DNA from 3 places in the Serratia sp. Res13-Sevr-LER1-36-b genome. Region 3 is predicted to be linked to each of the others. Evidence: predicted binding sites of a transcription regulator. Region 3 holds the regulator's gene; each other region holds the start of a gene.

Region 1 (7,694 bases), on a different contig from region 3:
ATTTACGCGACGATAGCTGGGCCGATGAGGTACTGGAAAACACCTCTGGCAATTTCGAGTGGGCGAATGATTCCGCCACCGTCTACTACGTGCGTAAACATGCCAAGACATTGCTGCCATATCAGGTCTATCGCCACGTGGTGGGCAGCGATCCGCAGCAGGACGTGCTGATCTACGAGGAACAGGATGACACTTTCTACGTCAGCCTGGAAAAAACCACCTCCGAGCGCTTTATCCTGATCCACCTCAGCGGTACCACCACCTCAGAGATCCTGTTGCTGGATGCGAACAGTGCAGACAGTAAACCGCAGATGTTTGCGCCGCGCCGCAAAGATCACGAATATGCCATCGATCACTACCGTGAGCATTTCTACATTCGTTCTAACAGAAACGGCAAGAACTTTGGCCTGTACCAGAGCGAGCAGGCTGACGAAAGCCAATGGCAGGAACTGATTGCCCCGCGCACCGATGTCATGCTCGAAGGGTTCAGCCTGTTCCGTGACTGGCTGGTGGTGGAGGAACGCATCGCCGGGCTGACCCAACTGCGCCAAATCCACTGGCAGAACGGTGAAGACAAGAGCATTGCTTTTGACGATCCGACCTATGTCACCTGGCTGGCCTACAACCCAGACCCGGAAACCGAGTTGCTGCGTTACGGCTATTCCTCCATGACCACCCCAACTACGCTGTATGAGTTGAATCTGGACAGTGGCGAGCGGGAGTTGCTCAAGCAGCAGGAAGTGAAAAACTTCACGGCGGAAGATTATCGTAGCGAGCGCGTGTGGGTGAAAGCCCGTGACGGCGTCGAGGTGCCGGTATCTTTGGTTTACCGTGCTGACCGCTTTGCACATGGGGCGAACCCGCTGATGGTGTATGCCTACGGCTCCTATGGCAGCAGCATGGATCCGGCATTCAGTGCCAGCCGCCTAAGCTTACTGGATCGCGGCTTTGTCTTCGCGCTGGCGCATATTCGCGGCGGTGCCGAACTGGGGCAACTCTGGTATGAAGACGGCAAGCTGTTCAACAAACAAAACACCTTTAACGACTTTATCGACGTCACTAAGGCATTGGTAGAGCAAGGCTATGGCGATGCTGACCGAGTGTTTGCCATGGGCGGCAGTGCCGGTGGTTTGCTGATGGGCGCGGTAGTCAACCAGGCTCCTGAGCTGTTCAATGGCGTAGTGGCTCAGGTGCCGTTTGTGGACGTGGTAACCACCATGCTGGATGAGTCTATACCGCTAACCACCGGTGAATATGACGAGTGGGGCAACCCAAACGACAAGGCGTATTACGATTACATCTTGCAGTACAGCCCTTACGACCAGGTGAAAGCGCAGGATTATCCGCATATGCTGGTCACCACCGGGCTGCATGATTCGCAGGTGCAATACTGGGAGCCTGCCAAGTGGGTGGCGAAACTGCGTGAGTTGAAAACCGACGATCGCCAACTGCTGCTATATACCGATATGGATGCTGGCCACGGCGGCAAATCTGGGCGCTTTAAGGCTTACGAGGATATTGCACTGGAATATGCGTTTATTCTGGCGCTGGCGGAATAAATCATCGCGGGCAGGAGACTGCCCGCTTGATTAACCCAACAGGTAGTATTTCAACGTGTGTTTCATATCCGGGCTGAGATCGTCGATTGATTTCAGCATCCAACGCAGATAGCCAGGATCTTCCAGCGCCACCTGCTCAATAGATTGCCCACGATATTTGCCGAACTTGAATTTTTTCAATAATACCGGCTGCTCGGTGATTTCCAGCATCTGTTCTGGCGTCCAACCGGAGTCCTGCACAATGCGTTGTAGCAGTGCGGCGGTGACATAGCAGTCGTACAGTGCGCGGTGTGGATAGAGCGCGGTGTCCTGTGGCAGTTGCACATCCAGATTCAGCGCATAGCGCAGGTATTGATTACCATATTTAATGTCTGGGTACAGCGTACGTGCCAGCTTGAGGGTACAAATCCAGGCACCGTTCATTTCTGGCAGCATGGCCCGATCAAAGGCAGCGTTATGCGCAACATAATATTGGCTGCCCTGGTAACGCCCAATAGCGACGGCGATACGCGGCTTGCCCTCAACCATCTGCTCGGTGATGTGGTGAATGGCCATGGCGTCCAGGCCGATAGGCCGATCTGGGCTGATCAGGTCGCTCATCGGATTAGTGATTTGCCCGTCGATCACGTCAACGGAAGCGACTTCCACTACGCCGCCGTCTAGCCCACAGGTTTCAGTATCGATTACACGTAACATCATGATGTTCCCAGCTAAAGTCTATTCCCTAGCTTAACGATATGGGGCTGCGATGCCAACCTGTCTTTTTGCAGGCAACAAAAAACCCGCCTCGGCGGGTTTAACTACGGTCAGAAACTGATTTACTCACCAGATGTAGACGACTGTCCTTTTTTGGAACGTTTCTCCGCTTTTTTCTCGGCTGGGGTTTTCAACGGTTTCTTCTTCGCATTTTTCTTGCTGTCCATTCCCTTACTCATGATGGCCTCTTGGTTAACCTATGGTTGGGTGGCTTGCCGAACCATTAACCCCCTAGCGGCCACCATATGCAAGCAGCAAAGGGTATGGAAACGTCAACGCCTTGTTTATCCAATGATTATTTATTATTAACCTTTATGTATTAAAAATGTTATAATGTAACAAACCTATGTACACGGAGTGTGCCATGACAGTCATGACATTATTAAGCGAGCAACAACTGCTGGCGATGCCAGAATCTGATTACATGAATACGGAGCAGCGGGCGTTTTTCCGCCAACGCCTATTGGACGAGCAACAAAAACTCTGGCAGCACATCGACGTGTTGAAACGTGATATCGACAGCGGCGATATTAGCGGTGACGAAGCGGATAAAGCCGCGCGCGAAGAAGATCTGCGCCTGCTGTTCCGCCAATTGGATCGGGAAACCCGCCTGCTGCCGAAGATGGCCGCCGCCCTGCAGCGCCTGGAAACCGGTGATTTCGGTTATTGTCTTGAAACGGGTGAGCCTATCGGCCTGCCACGCCTGTTATTACGCCCCACGGCAGAGCTGAGTATTGAAGCCAAAACCGCACAAGAAATGCGCGAACCTCATATGCGTAAAAGCAAGTCGACTTCATTTTGAGCAAACGCACACTAACATGTTGGTATAGGTGGAGGTTTTAGCGTTTTACCGTTGACCTGATGAGCGGCTTCGGCTTTGATGAGGGTATCACTCACAGAGAGACGTACGCGCCATGGAACAATTACGAGGTTTGTACCCGCCATTATCCGCCTATGACAGCGGTTGGCTGGATACTGGAGATGGGCACCGGATCTACTGGGAGCTGAGCGGCAATCCAAACGGTAAGCCTGCGGTATTTATCCACGGCGGGCCTGGCGGTGGTAGCGCACCTTATCATCGCCAGCTGTTCGACCCGCAGCGCTATAAGGTTTTGCTGTTCGATCAACGTGGCTGTGGCCGTTCCAAACCGCATGCCAGTCTGGACAATAACACTACCTGGCACCTGGTTGACGATCTCGAAAGACTGCGTGTCATGGCCGGAGTCGACCAGTGGCTGGTCTTTGGTGGCTCCTGGGGTTCCACGCTGGCGCTAGCCTATGCACAGACGCATCCGCAACGCGTCAGCGAGATGGTGCTGCGGGGGATCTTCACGCTGCGTAAGCAGGAACTGAGTTGGTATTACCAAGATGGCGCTTCCCGCTTCTTCCCGGATAAATGGGAGCGGGTGCTGTCTATCCTTTCGGAGGAAGAACGCAAGGACGTGATTGCTGCCTACCGTCAACGCCTGACGTCACCGGATCTGCAAGTGCAGCTTGAGGCTGCCAAATTGTGGAGCGTGTGGGAAGGGGAAACGGTAACGCTGTTGCCAAGCGGTGCCTCCGCCTCCTTTGGCGAAGATGATTTCGCGCTGGCCTTTGCCCGTATTGAGAACCACTACTTTAGCCATCAGGGCTTTCTCGACAGCGATGACCAACTGCTGAGCAACGTTCCGTTGATCCGTCATATTCCGGCGGTGATCGTTCATGGCCGTTACGATATGGCCTGCCAGGTACAAAACGCCTGGGATCTGGCCAAAGCCTGGCCTGAGGCTGAACTGCATATTGTCGAAGGGGCAGGGCACTCCACGGATGAACCGGGTATTTTGCACCAGCTGATGCTGGCAACCGACCGTTTTGCCGCCCCTCACGCCAACCCTCTCCCATAGGGAGAGGGAGCTGTTAGCCCCTGCTCATTTGGAGGTAAATCGGTAACTTTAGCAAAATCGATCACCTCCTCATCCAAGGTGAGTCCCGATAAATTTCAAACACACTCGATCGGTTCCCTCTCCCTGTGGGAGAGGGTTAGGGTGAAGGGCCATTACTTCATTTTAGGTTCGTAAGGCAGGCGAGAGAATTTGTGTGATTCGACGCGATAGTGCATCACACGCTCGCGGAAGTAGTCCTGCAGATGCTTTGGCTGCTCACGTTCCACCATCTCAGGGATCACCGGCATATTGTAGCGTTCCTTGAATGCCACTCCAGACGCGGCCAGATCAACGTTCACCTTGTCCATCTCGTCTTTGGAAAGCTCTGCCAGATTGTAACCCATGGGATCCTCCTTCTAGTGTGTAACGGCAACTCAGCGCAGAAGGTAATCTACCGTGCCGCGCTTGGCAAGCTTCTCAAGCCAACATATCCCTATCATCTTCAGACTCTGGACGTAGAGTCATTACAAAAAGCAGGGTGATATAATGTTTAAGCCGAATGTCGTTAGTTTATTTTGTTAAATAAGAATGATTCGTCTTACTTTAAATATAAAGATGAAAATGATTATCATAATAATTTAATGTTAAAATAAGTTATTTATAACACTTTGAATTTATAGGTAAATTTCACATTAAATTAATGAATGTAAATCAAGTGTTTTTATTTTGTGTTAATCAAGGCATAATGTGGTCAATTAAGTTTATGACCTGAGAAAATAATAGGGATCCTCATGCTAACGCAAGCAATGACCACGAAACTGAATGAGCAACTGAATCTGGAATTCTATTCCGCCAATTTGTATTTGCAAATGAGCGCCTGGTGCAGCGATAAAGGCTTCGAAGGGGCTGCCGCATTCCTTAAAGAACATTCACGCGAAGAGATGCAGCACATGCAGCGTTTGTTCGACTACCTCAGTGATACCGGGGCGTTGCCACTGATCGGCAGCATTTCTGCACCGCCGGTAGAGTTTGAATCACTGGCGGACGTTTTCCAGCAGACTTACGAGCATGAGCAACTGATCACTCGTCAAATCAATGAATTGGCGCACGTGGCTATGACCACACAAGACTACTCAACCTTCAACTTCCTGCAATGGTACGTTGCCGAGCAGCACGAAGAAGAGAAGCTGTTCAAATCCGTACTGGACAAGTTGGCGCTGGTAGGCAACAGCGGCAAGGCACTGTTCTTCATTGATAAAGATCTGAAGAGAATGGGTGCCGAGGCAGTAAGCGGTAACGGCCAGGCCTGATAACCCGCTTTTGTCATCAATCTGAAAACCGCGTACTTTTCACCGTACGCGGTTTTTTTTGCCCTGTATTTATCGTGCAGCTATAGCGATACGTGCTGCCAGATCGCAAAATATCAGTGATGTGCTCGACTTGCCGATTCACCGTCGTTATGATTTAACGCGATACGCTACCGGGAGGTAGAGAGTTATAACAGTGAGTTACCCACTCCTTCTGCTGTTTACCCGTGGCGCAATCACAGTGGTGGGTTGAGGCTGCGGAAACATCGCTCCGCGTAACCGGTCTTGGCCCTTATCACCTACATAATTGATAAAGGACTCCTCCGTGATCGCTAAAATTCGTTCATCCTATCGCCTGCTTTCCACCATTTTTGTACTGTTTGTCGGCTTGTCTTCTCAGCAGGCGTTGGCGCATGCCCACCTGAAAGTACAGACTCCGGCGGCAGACGCCACCGTAAGCTCTGCGCCAAAAGTGTTGACGCTGAATTTCTCCGAAGGCATCGAGCCTAACTTCAGCGGTGTCAAAGTGACCGGCCCAGATAACGCCGTGGTTAAAACTGGCAAGCTGGATCTGGATCCAAGCAACAATACCCAGATTAACGTACCGATTGAAGGTGATCTGGCTGCGGGGAAATACCAGGTCAGCTGGCACGTGGTTTCCGTTGACGGTCATAAAACCAAAGGTCAGTACAGCTTTACCGTTAACTAAGCTATGACTCTGGCGACCCTGTTTGTGCTGTGTCGCTTTGTGCACTTTACGGCGGTGATGCTGATGTTTGGCGTCAGCCTGTTCACCGCCGTCCTGTCGCCACAGCGCCTTTCCCCGATAATCACCCGCGATTTGCGCCCGCTGCTGCTCGCCTCGACCTGGATCTCCGCACTAACCGCCTTGCTGATGCTGGCCATTCAGGCCGGATTGATGGGTGATGGCTGGGCGGATACCTGGCAATTGAGCATTTGGTGGGCGGTGTTGGGCACCACCTTTGGTGAGGCCTGGCGCTGGCATCTGGGTTTTTCCCTGCTGGCCTTGTTAGCCTTGCTGCTGCCTGCGGCAAAGCGGGGACAAGCGTTGGCGCTGTGCTCGGCACTGCTACTGATCAACATGGCGTTTATCGGCCATGCGGCGATGCATGCGGGCATATTGGGCATAGCACACCGAGTTAACCACGCCTTGCACCTGTTAGCGGCAGGCTACTGGTTCGGCAGCCTATTACCGTTGTTGCTTTGCCTGCGCTACTTGCCACAGCCGCAGTGGCGTAGCGATGCCATCGCCACCCTGATCCGTTTCTCCCGCTGGGGCCATGTTGCCGTAGTGCTGGTGATCGTCACGGGCATAATCAACAGCCTGATCATCCTTGGCCGCTGGCCAGTCGATCTCGATTCCGCCTATCAACGTTTGTTGTTAGTTAAAGCCGGGCTGGTGGCACTGATGGTAATGGTGGCATTGGCCAACCGTTACGTTATCGTCCCCGCGATGCGCACCACCCCCAATCTGGCACAGCGCGGGGTGGTGATCGCCTGCTGGCTTGAGGTGGCGTTGGGGGCTGCGGTGCTGCTGTTGGTGAGTTTATTTGCAACCTATGCACCGGTATGACATTGCGCCTTGCCGGATGCCCCCAAACTGCGGGAAAATCGATTTAAATCGCAACTTAAGGCCAAAAACATGAAATCTGTAATTCTTGGTATTGCGCTGCTGGCAACGGCGTCGAGCGCGCTGGCGGCAGATAAGCTGGTTAACGTCACTAAGCTGGAGTACGGCAAACAGTGGGCGTTCACTAAAGAGGAAGTCACGCTGCAATGCCGCAAAGGGGCCGCCTTGTTCGTGCTCAACAACAGCACCCTGATGCAGTATCCGCTCAATGAAGCAGCTGAAGCACAGGTGAAAGCGGGGCAGCAGCGTGCCCAATCGCTGGATGTGATCCTGCTGGATGATGCCAACCATCCCGGCCAGAAAATGAGCGTGCAACCTTTCCGCGAAAGAGCAGAAAAATTGTGTGCTGACTAATCAGCTAACCACCCGATACTTATGCAAAAGTTTACGGGTGGTGACGAGATGTACGTAATTAATTTCTGTTTGTAACTATCACTTGTGTGCGCTGGGCTGGCAAAACTTGCACCTTGGACTATTCTTAGAATGCACGGTTGAACAAACCTTGCATAAATGCCAACTTTTAGCGCACGGCTCTCTCCCAAGAGCCCTTTCCCTA
Region 2 (7,694 bases), on a different contig from region 3:
CTGACACCTGCTTATAGGCGTCGGTTCTGGCGGGGATGGCGGAGTTTCAACGACAACAGGCGTAGGCTCCGCAGTTGGTGTGACAAACGAGGTGACCGGGCGTTCATTCGCACAGCCAGCCATCAGCAGGACATTGCTGATGATCAGACAGGCAAGCAGTGGCTGCCGGTATCCACGGGTTTTCTGAAGCTGTTTCAAATTTTATTCCTTCCTGACTGGATAATGTCCGTCACCGCTGCCCGTGCGCACGCGGATCGCCTCCATTGGTGGGCAATATTGCTATTGCCCGGTTGGGATGATAAGACAGGTCATACTTGGTGGCAACAGCAACAGGGCAAGTGCCGCGTTAGATCTCCTGCCACTTATCGCAGACACTCCGCCAGGAAATGTTTTTCAGCGAGAACGGCTCACTGTCGTTTTTAACCTGCTGTTTGCACATGGCATTACAGTTACAGTGCCCGCAACACCCGGTTTAACAAGGGGCCCAATACCTTGAACGAAGCCGGTGAAACGATATCCACATGCGCACAATCCAGCTCAAACACCTGCAACGCATCGACATATTCCGCCCAGGTCTGCTGCACATCCATGCCTGCTTGCAAGGTGCGCTTGGCCACGAATAGCGTCGCCTGCCCCTGGAAATGCGCCGTATGGGTGTGTGACAACAACCTGACCGAATCCGCGTAGTTGGCTTCGATATTGTCAAACATCGCGACCCGCGCCTCGCCCAACGCCGGATCGAGCGTATCTTCTGATACCGCTAGGAACTGCTCACGCTCGCGCTGCACTTCTTTAAGCACGTTGTCGTCCAGCATCACATCCCAGTTCTGGGTTTCCGGCGGATAGGTATCCAGCAAGCCAAGGAAAGCCACCTCCTCCCCACGCGCCTGCAAACGAGCTGCGATACCTTGAGCCAACGTTCCCCCCAGGGAATAACCGATAAAGTGATACGGGCCGTGTGGCTGTACCTGTAATACCGTGGCCAGATGCGCATCGCAGACCTGATCCATATCCTCACCCAGCGCCAATGGGCCATCCGGGCGTGGAGACTGGATACCCACCAACGACCAATGCTGATCGATATAACGCGGCAGCACACTGAACTGCCAGGAGAAACCTGAAGCCGGGTGCAGGCAGAACAGCGTTGGGCCTTCCGTAACGCGCAGCGGCAGCACGCTGTCAAAACCGCACTGGTCGGCCTCTTCCTGCGTTCGTTCTTCCGCCAGTAGCTGAGCCAGTTGTTCCACTTTCGAAGCGACCATCACCTGGCCAACCGACACCGCTTTACCCAGATCGCGCCGCAACTCGGCGGCCAGGCGCATCGCCAGCAATGAATGCCCACCCAGGGCAAAGAAATCGTCATCGGCAAATACCTGCTCGCGCTGAAGCAAACGAGCGAAAACGGCAGCAATCTCGCTTTCCAACCCGGGTTGCGGCTCACGCCCGGCCTTTCCACCCCCTGTTTGCGGCTGTGGCAAGGCTTTGCGATCGAGCTTGCCGTTAGCACTCAGCGGCAACTCAGCCATTTCAACCAGGGCGATCGGCACCATATGTGGCGGTAAGCGATCGGCTAGCGCGGCACGTAGGGCTTCGCTATCCAGTTGTACGCCGGGCTGTGGGACCAGGTAACCCACCAGTTGCCGGGCATCACCGCCCATCGTATCGACAACCGTGCCCTCCAATACCAAGGCATGAGCCACCGCCTGACGTACGCCCGGCAATGACAGCAAGGCGTGGTCGATCTCACTGAGTTCTATCCGCTGACCGCGAATTTTCAGCTGATCGTCACTGCGCCCCAGATATTCTACCGCGCCGTCTGGCAGCCAACGGGCAACATCACCGGTACGATACATCCGGCCACCGTTGCCCTGCGGATCGGCGACGAAGCGGCTGGCGGTAAGATCCGGCCTGGCCAGATAACCATGAGCCAGTTGCACGCCGGTCAGATAAAGATCGCCAGCTACGCCCGGCGGCACTGGGCGTAAACGCGCGTCAAGAATGCGTAAACCGGTATTCCACACTGGCAGACCAATAGGGACGTTAGCGCCGGTGACAACAGAGAGGGCGTCACCAAAGGCCGGATGCCAGGTCACATCCACCGCCGCCTCGGTCGGGCCGTAAAGGTTATGCAACGGCACCTGAGTGCGGCTCTGCCACAAGCGGCACAACTCTGCCGGTAATGCTTCACCGCTACAGAACACCTGACGCAGTGGCTGGCAATGGGCGATGGCGGTTGTGCTGTCCAGCGCACCGACGAATGCCGCCAGCATCGAAGGAACAAAGTGCATGGTAGTGACTTTATGCCGATCGATCAGCGTTTGCAGTTGTTGAGGATCGCGGTGCGCCTCCGGCGGTGCCATCACTAACTGCGCGCCCACTATCAATGGCCAGAAGAATTCCCACACCGAGACGTCAAAGCTGCACGGCGTTTTTTGCAGCACCACATCATCTGCCGCCAGCGGGTACTGGTGCTGCATCCACAGTAAACGGTTAACGATGGCCTGATGCCCAACCAGCACGCCCTTTGGCCGCCCGGTTGAGCCGGATGTGAAGATGATATAGGCCGGATGATGCGGCGTCGGGCCTTGGATCGCACTCGGTGCAGCGGCGGTGGCTACCAGTGGCGCATCGTATAACAGCACTTCCCCCTGCCCCACAAAACGCGCCTGTTGGGAGGCATCGGTGATAATCAGACGTGGGGCTGCGTCTTCCAGCATCATGCTGAGGCGCTCATCTGGATAGCCGGTATCCAGTGGCAAATAGGCCGCTCCCGCTTCCACAATCGCCATTAACGCCAGCGACAGGAAGACAGAGCGCGGCAATGCCACGGCCACGATGTCGCCCGGTTGCACACCCTGATCCACCAAACGCTGGGCCAGAGCGATCACCTGTTCGCGAGTTTCGCGGTAGTTAAACCGGTAGTGTTCATCTGCCAGCGCCGGGGCATTCGGGGTTTTATTCGCCTGCTCGGCCAGCAGACCACTGAGGGTCTGGGCTGCCACCGGATAAGCGGTGTCGTTCACCTTGGCCAGCAGCGCGTGATCTTTTTCACTCAGCAAATCGGCTTCGCTCACCGGCAATGTCGGTTGGGCCGCAAACTGCCGCAGCAGCAGCGGCAAGCGCTGTAAGTGCTCCGTCAATTCGGCCAACTGATAACGCTCGGCATTGGCCAATAGCTCAATCTTCAGTGTGCCAGCTTCGTCGATAAACAAGGCGATTTCCAAATCACGCACCGGGCCAGAAGCCAGATCGTGAGTGATCCCTTTGATACCAGCAAAATCGAGCTGGTAGTCGAACATCTTGAAGTTGAAGACGGTGCCATACAACGGCTGGCTGTCGCCAATACGCCCCAGATCGCGCTGTACCTGTTCAGCATCATAGCGCTGATGGCGGCGGGCAAACTTCAGTTCACGGCTGATTTGCGCGGCGATATCGGCAAGCGTAACCTGCGGCGCGACGTGCATCTCCACCGGCAGCACGTTAATCACTGGCCCGGTGGCACAAAGCGCAGCCGAACCCATGCGGCGCATAAAAATAAACCCGGCGCTGTAGCGGGTTTGGCCTGTCAGACGAGCCACCCACACGGCCACCAGCGCCATCGCCATATCGGCAGCGCTGAGCTGTTGTTGCTGGCCTACGCTGACCAGTGGTGCAAGATCCTGCGCGGCACAGAGCTGTGCCAAGCGGTGAATACGCGTCGAGGGTGCCTGCCCGGCCAACGGTTGCGGGCATAGGGTGGCTGGCGTGGGCAACTGCCGTGCCTTGTTCAACCAAAAATCGGCATCGCGCTGATAACCAGGGGATTGCTGGTATTGCTGATATTCCGCCACCACATCGCTAAAAGGCGTGAACGGCGTCGGTTCAGGCTGCTCGTGATGACATAGGCGGGTATAAATATTGGCGATACGGCGAGCAATAGCGGTAAAGCTGAAGCCATCGACCACCAGATGATGGTATCGCTGATACCAAAACCAGCGATCGTCGGCCAGACGCATCAGGATATGGCGATACAGCGGTTTGCCGCTGCTCACTCGTAATTCGGCACCAAGGTCGATCTGCATCAACGCATGGGCCGCCGCCTCTGCATCCGCAGAGTCGCTTAAATCAATCCATTCCGGCGCAGCCAACGGCATCGTGGCGTCGTAATACTGCATTGGCACACCATCACGCTCGACGAAACGCAGCCGTAAGGTATCCACTTCAGCCAGGCCCAGTGAGATCGCCTGTAGCAGATGGTCTTTGTCCAACGGGCCATTCAGCTCGATATAGTGGGCGACCGCATAAGCATTGCCGTACGGTGAAATTTGATCGGCAACCCAAATACCGGGCTGCGCGGCCACCAATGGCAACTCAACGGTCACCTGTTGCCCGGTGGGTAAAATAGAGGTTTCTGACACGACGTTCGCTCCTGTTGTCGGTTCTTGCTGCTGCGTCTCCATCACGCCTTACGCAGTGATGCGGGCCGCATATCCTGCCAATTCTGTTCTAGCCAGTTGACGCAGTGCTCCCGGGATGCCGGGCCAAAAACGCTGACCCAACCGGCCGGTATGACGCTGAAATCCGGCCACAGGCTGTAAAGCAGTTCTTCATTACGCAGGACGTAGCAAATTTGCTGCTCGTCATCGAACGGGTTTAAGGTTTCCATTACTTGCTCCTTAAGCGTGAAGAGGGTTGGCGGACGGCTTCAATGCGGCACGGCGGTTGGCCAACTCCGACCAATGCGCCTGCAGACCATCGAGTAAGCCACCACGCCAACACAGCGCATCGTGCCCGCCCTCTACCAGCCGATATTGCACCTGATGCCCGGTTTCACTTAACAGGGCCGCCATACGGTCATTCACCCGGTGAACCAGCTTTTCATGTGCCCCGGCCTCTAAAAACACCTTCAGCTTGCCGCGCGCACCCAACTGCCCGTCTTCTACCTGGCGGATCAACCAGCAGGCATCCTCGGGCACGGTGGGCAATTGCAACATATCGCGGCGTGGCCACCAGAAAGAGCCCGACTGGCTGATGGTGGCACCAAAATATTCCGGCCAGCGCAGGCCAGCATAGAGCGCCCCCAAGCCACCAAAGCTCTGCCCTGCAACTACGGTGTTGGCAGCCTCACGGCTGTGCGGTGCCCAGTAGGCCAATTGCGGTAATAACTCTTCCTGTAGGGCCAACCAAAACTCATCGTTGCAGGTCAGTTCCCGTGCGCGGTGTTGCTGGTCGATCACATCGATCAGCAGGTAGACCGCCTCTGGCAGTTGGCCAGTACGCGTCAGTTGCATCAGCGGATCCCAGACCGGCATCTGATTGGCCCAGAATTGGCCGTCCAGCAAAATAGCCAATGGCCGCGCCGCCGGGTTACTTTCACCGGTGGAGTAGATCCAGACGTGGCGGGAGGTTCCCAATCGCTGGCTATGCCAGGTATGCCGTTGCAGTTTGGCAGGAGGTGCAGGCGTACAGCGGCCGCTGGTTACGGCATAGTTGTCAAAGTCCCGCCAAGCCGGTTGTTGGGGAGCCTGTGGCATATGCAGGCCGGAAAGCGTGTGCCCCCCGACTCCAGGCCAGGCGCGGTAAGGATTAAGCAGATCGTGAGTTGCGTTGGCAAACACCTGGTGCCACCAGTGGCGAATAGAAAGCATGTTGGCGTGGGAATTGTCCCCCTGCGGTTCGAACGGACGATCCTCCATACAGGGGATAAAACAGTAGCTACCGCGCCAGTCGCCTTGCAGCTCGGTTTGCCAATACCAGACGTCCGACCCAGTGAGGCGTTGCAGGCTCTGAGGAGGAGAAGCTTGATGATGATCGGTGAGGCAATTGATATGGATCCAGACTCGTTGATAAGCCGAGGTCAGTTCACCGCCCTGAGGGTCGCGCCACAAGAACGTCACCTTCCATCGCCCATTATCCTGCGGTTCCACCAAGGGGGTGCCACGCCGTGCGATATCCAGCCACCAACCGTGGCTCCCTGCATACTTGCTCGCCAATAACGTACTGCTTGCTGGTTGTTGTTCAGTTTTCAAAACGCCCACTCATTGTGTTGTTGGCAAGGCACGCCGTGCGACTCACCGGTTCCCAAATGCCAAACGGCATAAGGAATACTATTGATAATTATTTGCATTTGCAATAGTGTATAGAGGCTCGAAATAGAGCGGGCATTCTTCAACAGGGATGGATGCCGAATTATTGAGCGGGATCTTGCTGCCAGTCAGCCTGGCCTCTGGGTTTCGTTACTATTTTCGACTACACAATAAAACTACAACAAACCGTTCCGTTACCGGTTGTCACACAGCGCCGCATCAGGAAGGGTTGTTAGGTAGGAACCTCAAAATGAATCGGAAGTTATCTCGTTATTCTTTAGCCACACTCATCGGGTTAGGATTGGGCACGTCTGCATTTTCCGTTACGGTCAATGCCGAGCAAACGGCCACCCCCTCAGACAGCGCCGCGCTGACTGAGAAAAGCAAAAAAGAATCCGCCTCTGAAGATGTCATCGTCGTCACCGCCGCCAAACAAAACCTTCAAGCTCCCGGCGTTTCCACCATCACTGCCGAAGAAATCAAAAGACGCCCTCCCGCTCGTGATATCAATGAGCTGATCCGTACCATGCCGGGGGTCAACCTGACCGGTAACTCCACCAGCGGCCAGCGGGGCAACAACCGCCAACTCGATATTCGTGGTATGGGGCCAGAAAATACCCTGATCCTGATCGACGGCAAACCGGCCAGCAGCCGTAACTCGGTGCGCCAAGGCTGGCGCGGTGAGCGTGATACCCGTGGCGATACCGCCTGGGTGCCGCCAGAGATGATCGAGCGTATCGAAGTGCTGCGTGGCCCAGCGGCTGCCCGCTACGGTAACGGCGCGGCAGGTGGCGTGGTCAACATCATCACCAAAAAAGCTGGCCAGGACCTGCACGGTACACTGAACGGTTATTTCAACGTACCGCAGCATAAGGATGAAGGCGCCACCAAGCGTACCGATTTCAGCCTTTCCGGCCCGTTAAGCGATCAGTTGAGCTTCCGTCTGTTTGGTGGCTACAGCAAAACGCAGGCCGACGCCTGGGATATCAACCAGGGGCATCAGTCCGAACGTACCGGCTCCTATGCCAATACTCTGCCTGCCGGTCGTGAAGGGGTGGTCGACAAAAATATCGATGCCTTGCTGAGCTGGGAATTCGCCCACCTGCAGACCTTGGATTTCCAATATGCCTATGGCCGCCAGGGTAACCTGTACGCCGGGGATACCCAGAACACCAACACCAATGCACTGGTGCAGAGCAACTACGGTAAAGAAACCAACCGAATCTACCGTGAAACTTATGCACTTAACTACCGCGGAGCCTGGGATAACGGTGTTAGCACCAACAATTACGCTCAATTTGAGCGCACGCGCAATACCCGTTTAGCCGAAGGGTTGGCCGGGGGCACCGAAGGGATCTTTGCCAACGACAGCTACAACACTATCCGGCTGGACAACTTCCTGGCCCACAGTGAAGTCAGCATTCCGTTCGATATGTGGGTGCCGCAAACCGCCACGCTGGGTACCGAGTGGAACCAGCAGAAGATGAAAGATCCTTCTTCAAATACCCAATCGCTGACCGAAGGTGGCCTCATTCCAGGCCTCGATGCCACCAACCGCAGCCCGTATTCTTCGGCCAGAATCTTCTCGCTGTTTGCCGAAAACAACGCCGAGCTGACAGACACCACCAT
Region 3 (7,694 bases):
AGGCGTATGACGCCAAATGCGGCAAGCTGTGGAAAGAAATTCGCGCAAACAACAACTGATTACGCAAGAGGTTGCAGATGAACAAGTTTAAGATGAGTGCTCTCGCCGCCCTGACGGCTACCGTTGGGCTATTGGGCAGCGTAGGTTCTGCCATGGCCAACCAGCAGGTGGTTGATCAACTCAGCCAGTTGCAGGTCAATTTGAAAATGTTGGACAACCGTGCTGCCGAGAACGGCGTGGACTGTGCCAAGTTGGGGGCCGACTGGGCGTCCTGCCACAAAGTGTTGATCACCTTGACCAACGGCAATCAGGAAATCAAAGATAAAGACTGGGCGATCTATTTCCACAGCCCGCGCCAGACGCTGAAGGTTGATAACGACCAGTTCAAAATCACCCACATTACCGGCGATCTGTATAAGCTGGAACCGACAGACAAATTCACCAGCTTCCCGGCCAATCAGGCGGTGGAAATCCCGATTATCGCTGAATACTGGCAGCTGTTCCGCACCGACTTCCTGCCGCGCTGGTATGCCACTTCCGGCGATGCTCAGCCTAAGATCCTGTCAAATACCGATACCGAAGATGTTCACCAGTTTGTTGCCCCGTTCACCGGTGACCAGTGGAAGCGTACCAAGGATGACAACAACATTCTGATGGTGCCGGAAAGCCGCTTCACCAAGAACCAGGATCTGAAAGTGTTGCCGATGGCATCGCTGCGTGGGCAAATCATCCCAACCCCGATGGAAGTTAAAGTCCATTCGAAGGATATTGACCTGAGCAAAGGCGTGGCGTTGGAACTGAGCGCCTTGACCAAACCAGCGGCAGATGCGGCAGCCGAGCGTTTTGCCCTGCTGGGCATTGAGAGCCAGGTGAGCGGTTATCCGATCAAGACGGATATTAAGCCAGCGGCATTCAAAGGCGATCAGGCCGTTCCAGGTGCCTACCAACTGAAGATCGGCGAGAAAGGTGCCGAGATCGTCGGTTTCGATCAGACTGGGGTGTTCTATGGTCTGCAATCCATCCTGTCGCTAATCCCTTCGGATGGCAGCAAGAAGATCGCGACGCTGGATGCCAAAGATGCACCGCGCTTCCAATACCGCGGCATCTTCCTGGACGTGGCGCGTAACTTCCACCAAAAAGACGCCGTATTGCGCCTGCTGGATCAGATGGCAGCCTACAAGCTGAACAAATTCCACTTCCACCTGACGGATGACGAAGGTTGGCGCATTGAGATCCCTGGCCTGCCAGAGTTGACTGAAGTGGGCGGCCAGCGTTGTCATGACCTGAGCGAGACCACCTGCCTGATGCCACAATATGGCTCTGGCCCGGCACCGCACGGTGGCTTCTTCTCCCGTCAGGACTATATCGACATCGTTAAATATGCTCAGGCACGCCAGATTGAAGTGATCCCTGAGATCGACATGCCGGCGCACGCCCGTGCGGCGATTACCTCCATGGAAGCTCGCTACAAGAAGCTGCTTGCCGAAGGGAAAGGGAAAGAGGCCAACGAGTTCCGCCTGGTGGATCCGACTGATACCTCCAATACCACCTCGGTGCAGTACTTCAACCGCCAGAGCTACCTGAACCCATGCCTGGATTCCTCCAAGAACTTCGTGGACAAAGTGATTGGTGAAGTGGCCCAGATGCACAAAGAGGCCGGTCAGCCGCTGAAAACCTGGCACTTTGGTGGGGACGAAGCGAAGAACATCCGTCTGGGCGCTGGCTATACCGACGTGAAAAACCCGGAAGCGGGCAAGGGTATCCTCGATCTGAGCAAAGAAGACAAGCCGTGGGCCAAGTCGCAGGTTTGTCAGGCCATCATCAAAGATGGCAAAGTGGAAGATATGGAACACTTGCCAAGCTACTTCGGTCTGGAAGTCAGCCAGTTGGTGAAAGCGCACGGCATTGACAGAATGCAGGCGTGGCAGGACGGCCTGAAAGATGCCAAAGACTCGAAGGCCTTCGCGACCAAGCATGTGGCGGTGAACTTCTGGGATACCCTGTACTGGGGTGGCTTCGACTCGGCTAACGACTGGGCGAACAAGGGTTATGACGTGGTGATCTCTAACCCGGACTACGTCTACATGGACTTCCCGTATGAAGTCAGCCCGGACGAACACGGTTATTACTGGGGCACCCGTTTCAGCGACGAGCAGAAGATCTTCAGCTTTGCGCCGAACAACCTGCCGCAGAACGCCGAAACCTCGGTTGACCGTGACGGTAACCACTTCGCCGCCAAGAGCGACAAACCGTGGCCGGGCGCATATGGTCTTTCCGCCCAACTGTGGAGCGAAGTGGTGCGTACCGACCAGCAGATGGAATACATGATTTACCCACGTGCCGTGTCGCTTGCAGAACGTGCATGGCACCGTGCCAGCTGGGAGCAGGATTACAAAGCTGGCCGTGAGTATAAAGGTGGCGAAACCCATCAGGTCGATACCAAAACGCTGGATCAGGACTGGCTGCGCTTTGCCAACCTGATCGGGCAGCGTGAACTGGCCAAGATGGATAAAGCGGGCGTGAGCTATCGCCTGCCGGTCCCAGGTGCTCGTATCATCGGGGGCAAGTTGGAGGCGAATATTGCTCTGCCGGGCCTGGGAATTGAATATTCCACCGACGGCGGCAAACAGTGGCAGCGTTATGACGATAAAGCGCGCCCAGCGGTGGCGGGTGACGTGCAAATCCGAGCAATCAGCCCGGATGGCAAACGCTTCAGCCGTGCCGAACCAGTGAAAGCGTAAGTGAGAACTCCGCCCACCTACGTGTCGGTAGAGGGGCGGAGATAGTGCAAGGTGAGAGCAAACTGCAATTGTGATAATTGAGTGGATATTTTTCCCCGGGCCTGTCCGGGGATTTTTTTGCCTGTCATCCGGGCATAAAAAAACCGCCATTTAGGCGGTTTTCACGTTCTGGCGAGCCAGAATCAGTTCTTGTTGTGCAGCGTTTCGTTCTCGCGGCAGTCACCGGTTTCACAGTGGCCGTACAGGTACAGGCTGTGGTTGGTGAGCTTGATACCGTGTTGCTTGGCGATATCGCGCTGACGCACTTCGATGGATTCGTCGCTGAACTCGATCACTTTGCCGCAGTCCAGGCAAATCAGGTGATCGTGATGGTGTTGCTGAGTCAGTTCGAAAACCGACTTGCCACCTTCAAAATTGTGGCGGGTCACAATACCTGCGTCGTCAAACTGGTTCAGCACGCGGTATACCGTGGCCAGGCCAATTTCTTCGCCCATATCTATCAGTTTTTTGTACAGATCTTCCGCACTGACGTGATGGCATGCCGGATCCTGTAATACTTCCAGGATTTTGAGTCGCGGAAGAGTGACTTTTAAGCCAGCCTTCTTCAATGCGGAGTTGTTATCAGTCATGCGGATTCAGTCCTGTTACTATGCTAATCAAGTTGAGGCGTTCTCGCCTATGGCATCGGTTGGCACAAAGCGTTAATTGCGTCTCATTATAGAACCGGTTGCTGCAAATAGAAACCGCCGGTTGTTAACAAACATATCTTTGCACGTTTACAGGGTAATCATGCAAAGCTTTGATGGATGGGATAAACCGATATCTCAGTCTACCGTGGCGAGGTAGGAAGTTACAAACTTGTAGCTTCTATTGCTCTAATCCGTGATGCCGATAACAGAAGGGCGCGCTATACGGCGCCCCCACCATGTGTTACGTATCCGCCGGGGCAGAGGCTTAGCCGACGATCTCGGCCAGGCTCAGCTCTTCAGTGATTTGCTTGACCCAGGCGTCTACACGTTCGTTGGTCAGCTCCGGTTGACGATCTTCGTCAATGGCCAGCCCGACAAAGTGATCATCGTCTGCCAGACCCTTGGAGGCTTCAAAATGGTAGCCTTTGGTTGGCCAGTGGCCGACGATGGCCGCACCGCGTGGTTCAATGATGTCGCGGATGGTGCCCATCGCATCGCAGAAATATTCCGCGTAGTCTTCCTGATCGCCACAGCCAAACAGCGCCACCAGCTTGCCGTTAAAGTCGATGTCTTCCAGCGTCGGGAAGAAATCATCCCAGTCGCACTGGGCTTCGCCGTAGTACCAGGTTGGGATACCGAGCAGCAGGATATCAAACGCTGCCAGATCTTCTTTGCTGCTTTTGGCGATGTCGTGGATTTCTGCCACGTCGTTGCCGAATTTTTGCTGAAGCGTCTTTTGGATCATCTTGGCAATGTTTTCGGTATTGCCAGTGTCGCTGCCAAAGAAAATGCCTACATGAGCCATAGTAAAGATAACCTTTTAATTCAAATGAATGTGTTGCGTAAACGCGGCCTGAGGCGCTGCCAAGGGCAGGCTTGCTCAGCCGTAAATGCGTATCATGCCAGAAATTTGCCCTGAGGTTTTATCGCGTTTATGCGATGCCTCTGCGGAGGTGGAACCGATCTGGCGTCATCCTTAACGCCGTGCCGCGCGTGCGGCGGCAGAGATCAGTGTTCTGGCTGTTCTTCTGCCAGTTGGGCCAACAGCATTTGTTCGATCAATTCGCTGCGGCTGATATTGCGCTGGTCGGCCAGTTTGTTGAGAGCATCTACCGCGTCTGCGTTGATTTTCAGCTCCACACGCCGTAATCCACGCACTTTGTCCCGTCGTAGCTGATTGCGCTTATTAATTCTAAGCTGTTCATCACGGGAAAGCGGGTTGGTTTTCGGGCGCCCTGGACGGCGTTCATCTGCGAACAGATCCAGCGTCGTGCGATCCGTTTGTTCTTTTGCCATTGTTGCGCTACTGCAAGGGAGTTTGCATCAAAAAGCGGTTTACGCTTCCAGACGGTTCGATTTACACAATTCGGGCCAATAAACCCTAACCCAAATTCACCCCCAGCCAAGTGCAGCTTCACACCTGGACAGGGCGGCAAAATTATAGCGCGCCATATTACCCCAGCAGATGGAGCGCCGACAATGCCTAACTTAGCGACAAACGCGCTAAGCTATTCTCTCTAGCGCGTTTTTTCGCCATTTAAGCTCAGGGCTGGTCAATAAAGCGGTGGATTGCCCGTAATACGGCGTCCGGTTTCTCCGCATGGACCCAGTGACCGGAGCCTGCAACCACATAGGCGCGTGCCTGCGGGAACTGACGGGCGATGTCATCGCGGTAGCTATCCTGCACGTAAGGCGAGAGGCCACCACGGATAAACAGCGTCGGGTGCGGCCAGGGTGGAACCTCTTGCCAGCCGATAATGTTCTCATATTGCTCGATCAACACCGGCAGGTTGAACCGCCAACTACCAGCATGAAAAGATTTCAACAGAAACTGGATCACGCCTTCTTCATCCAGCGTGGCTCGCATGAGCTGCGCAGCCTGCTGACGCTGGGTGATACCCGCATCGGTGACGGCTTGCAGTGCGGTAAAGATCTGGTCATGGCGGCGAGTGTCGTAATCCACCGGGGCGATATCGATCGCCACCAGCCGTTCAATTCGCTCCGGGGCTAGCGCGGTCAACGCCATCGCTGCTTTGCCGCCCATTGAGTGGCCGATTACGATGGCTCGCTCGATTTGCAAGTCGTCTAACAGCGTCAACAGATCCTGCGCCATCGCCGGGTAGGTCATCTCCGCCGCGCGCGGTGACAGCCCGTGATTGCGCAGATCGACCTTGATCACCGTATGCTGCTGGTTCAGATCGCGTGCCAGAACGCCCAGGTTATCCAGATTGCCAAACAGGCCGTGGATCAGCACGATCGGTAGGCTCGCTGGCGTGGCAGCCTCTGCGGCCAATAATTGATAATGTAATTTCATGGTGAAGTTCATGATCTTGAGATAATGAGTTAGGTTAACATGGCTAGAGAGATTATTGGTTGGTCCGCAGAATTTTGCCGATATTTCATGGTATGGTGAGGGCTTGGCGGCCAAGGCGGTTGGCTAAAGTCTGCTTTTGCCGTTTGGGAGAACATTGTAGTGTTCGCACCCGCGCTTTTAACCTTATAATCCCATGGCTTGAATGCACCAATTGGCTTCAGGTTCATAAGTAGAAAAAACGTACTGGATAAAGATGAAAACTATTGAAGTCGACGAAGAACTTTACCGTTATATTGCCAGCCACACGCAACATATCGGTGAAAGTGCGTCTGATATTTTACGGCGTATGTTGAAGTTTACCGCAGGACAGCCTGTGCGCACGGCTCCTGTGGTTGCCAGTGGCCAGGCAGAGCCGTCAGCGGCTGCCGTTGCAGCACAGCGTCCACGCGATCGCGTGCGTGCGGTGCGCGAGCTGCTGCTATCGGACGAATATGCCGAACAGAGCAAAGCTGTAAATCGTTTTATGCTGGTACTTTCCACCTTGTACACCCTCGATGCGGCGGGCTTTGCCGCGGCAACGGATTCGTTGCATGGCCGTACCCGTACCTATTTTGCTGGCGATCAGCAAACGCTGTTGGCCAACGGAACGCATACCAAGCCCAAGCATGTGCCAGGTACGCCTTACTGGGTGATCACCAATACCAACACCGGCCGCAAACGCAGCATGATCGAACACATCATGCAGGCCATGCAGTTCCCAGCGGAACTGATCGAGAAAGTTTGCGGCACCGTCTAATTTAGCGAACAGCCCGTCACGGTGGCCGTAAGCGACTCATTGCCCGGCCACAGTACTGGCATTTTAGGGAGTAGTCGATGGCTAATGACCCACGTGCCGGGCAACCCGCTCAGCAAAGTGATTTGATCAACGTAGCCCAGCTGACGTCGCAGTATTATGTGCTGCAACCAGAGGCCGGTAATGCTGCACATGCGGTGAAATTCGGTACCTCAGGGCATCGTGGCAGCGCGCTTCGTCAGAGCTTTAACGAAGCACATATCCTGGCGATTGCTCAGGCCATTGCCGAAGTGCGTCGTCAACAGGGCACCACTGGCCCTTGCTACGTGGGTAAAGACACCCATGCGCTGTCCGAACCCGCCTTTATTTCCGTGCTGGAAGTGCTGACCGCCAACGGCGTTGACGTGGTGGTGCAGGAAAATAACGGCTTTACGCCAACCCCTGCCGTGTCACACGCTATCTTGTGCTTCAACCGCAAAGGGGGCGCGCAGGCAGACGGCATCGTGATTACGCCTTCGCATAACCCACCTGAAGACGGCGGCATCAAATATAACCCGCCAAACGGTGGCCCAGCCGATACCAACCTGACTTCCGTGATTGAAAAGCGTGCCAACGAACTGCTGAGCCTCAAGCTGCAGGGCGTACAGCGTCAATCGCTGGATAAAGCCTGGACTGGCGGCCATCTGCATGCGCAGGATTTGGTGCAACCTTACGTGGAAGGGCTGGTGGACATCGTCGATATGCCAGCCATTCAGCGTGCGGGCCTGAAACTGGGCGTCGACCCGCTTGGCGGTTCCGGCATTGCCTACTGGCAGCGGATTGCCGAGCACTATAAGCTGGATCTGACGTTGGTGAATGACTCCATCGATCAGACCTTCCGCTTTATGCACCTCGACCATGACGGCATCATCCGCATGGACTGCTCGTCCGAATCGGCAATGGCGGGCCTGCTGGCCCTGCGCGACAAGTTCGATCTGGCGTTTGCCAACGATCCGGACTATGACCGCCACGGTATCGTCACGCCTGCGGGCCTGATGAACCCGAACCACTACCTGGCCGTTGCCATCAATTACCTGTTCCAGCATCGCCCGCAATGGGGTGCCAACGTTGCCGTGGGTAAAACGCTGGTTTCCAGCGCGATGATTGACCGCGTAGTG

What was found. The regulator Fur, encoded in region 3, represses iron uptake genes when iron is present. The targets are predictions, from matches to a motif close to ATAATAATGAGAACNACTATCAA.
Region 1: ftnA (non-heme ferritin) is a predicted target of Fur. The motif match lies at 4,796-4,818, and genes of this name have one in related genera.
Region 2: fes (enterochelin esterase) is a predicted target of Fur. The motif match lies at 6,084-6,106, and genes of this name have one in related genera.

The regions. Positions count from the first base shown of each region.
Region 1 covers NZ_JADACK010000017.1:26,996-34,689, forward strand. The annotation lists gene IMQ33_RS10095 (S9 family peptidase) at 1-1,559, shown strand, start outside; gene exoX (exodeoxyribonuclease X) at 1,590-2,258, opposite strand; gene IMQ33_RS10105 (TraR/DksA C4-type zinc finger protein) at 2,680-3,117, shown strand; gene pip (prolyl aminopeptidase) at 3,230-4,201, shown strand; gene IMQ33_RS10115 (DNA polymerase III subunit theta) at 4,354-4,584, opposite strand; gene ftnA (non-heme ferritin) at 4,972-5,490, shown strand; gene yobA (CopC domain-containing protein YobA) at 5,813-6,196, shown strand; gene copD (copper homeostasis membrane protein CopD) at 6,200-7,081, shown strand; gene IMQ33_RS10135 (YebY family protein) at 7,151-7,492, shown strand.
Region 2 covers NZ_JADACK010000014.1:86,621-94,314, forward strand. The annotation lists gene IMQ33_RS09190 (hypothetical protein) at 1-198, opposite strand, end outside; gene IMQ33_RS09195 (enterobactin synthase subunit F) at 450-4,397, opposite strand; gene IMQ33_RS09200 (MbtH family NRPS accessory protein) at 4,439-4,645, opposite strand; gene fes (enterochelin esterase) at 4,656-6,008, opposite strand; gene IMQ33_RS09210 (TonB-dependent siderophore receptor) at 6,316-7,694, shown strand, end outside.
Region 3 covers NZ_JADACK010000037.1:190,594-198,287, reverse strand. The annotation lists gene chiQ (ChiQ/YbfN family lipoprotein) at 1-59, shown strand, start outside; gene IMQ33_RS22010 (beta-N-acetylhexosaminidase) at 78-2,741, shown strand; gene fur (ferric iron uptake transcriptional regulator) at 2,924-3,370, opposite strand; gene fldA (flavodoxin FldA) at 3,696-4,235, opposite strand; gene ybfE (LexA regulated protein) at 4,439-4,726, opposite strand; gene ybfF (esterase) at 4,974-5,756, opposite strand; gene seqA (replication initiation negative regulator SeqA) at 5,998-6,540, shown strand; gene pgm (phosphoglucomutase (alpha-D-glucose-1,6-bisphosphate-dependent)) at 6,618-7,694, shown strand, end outside.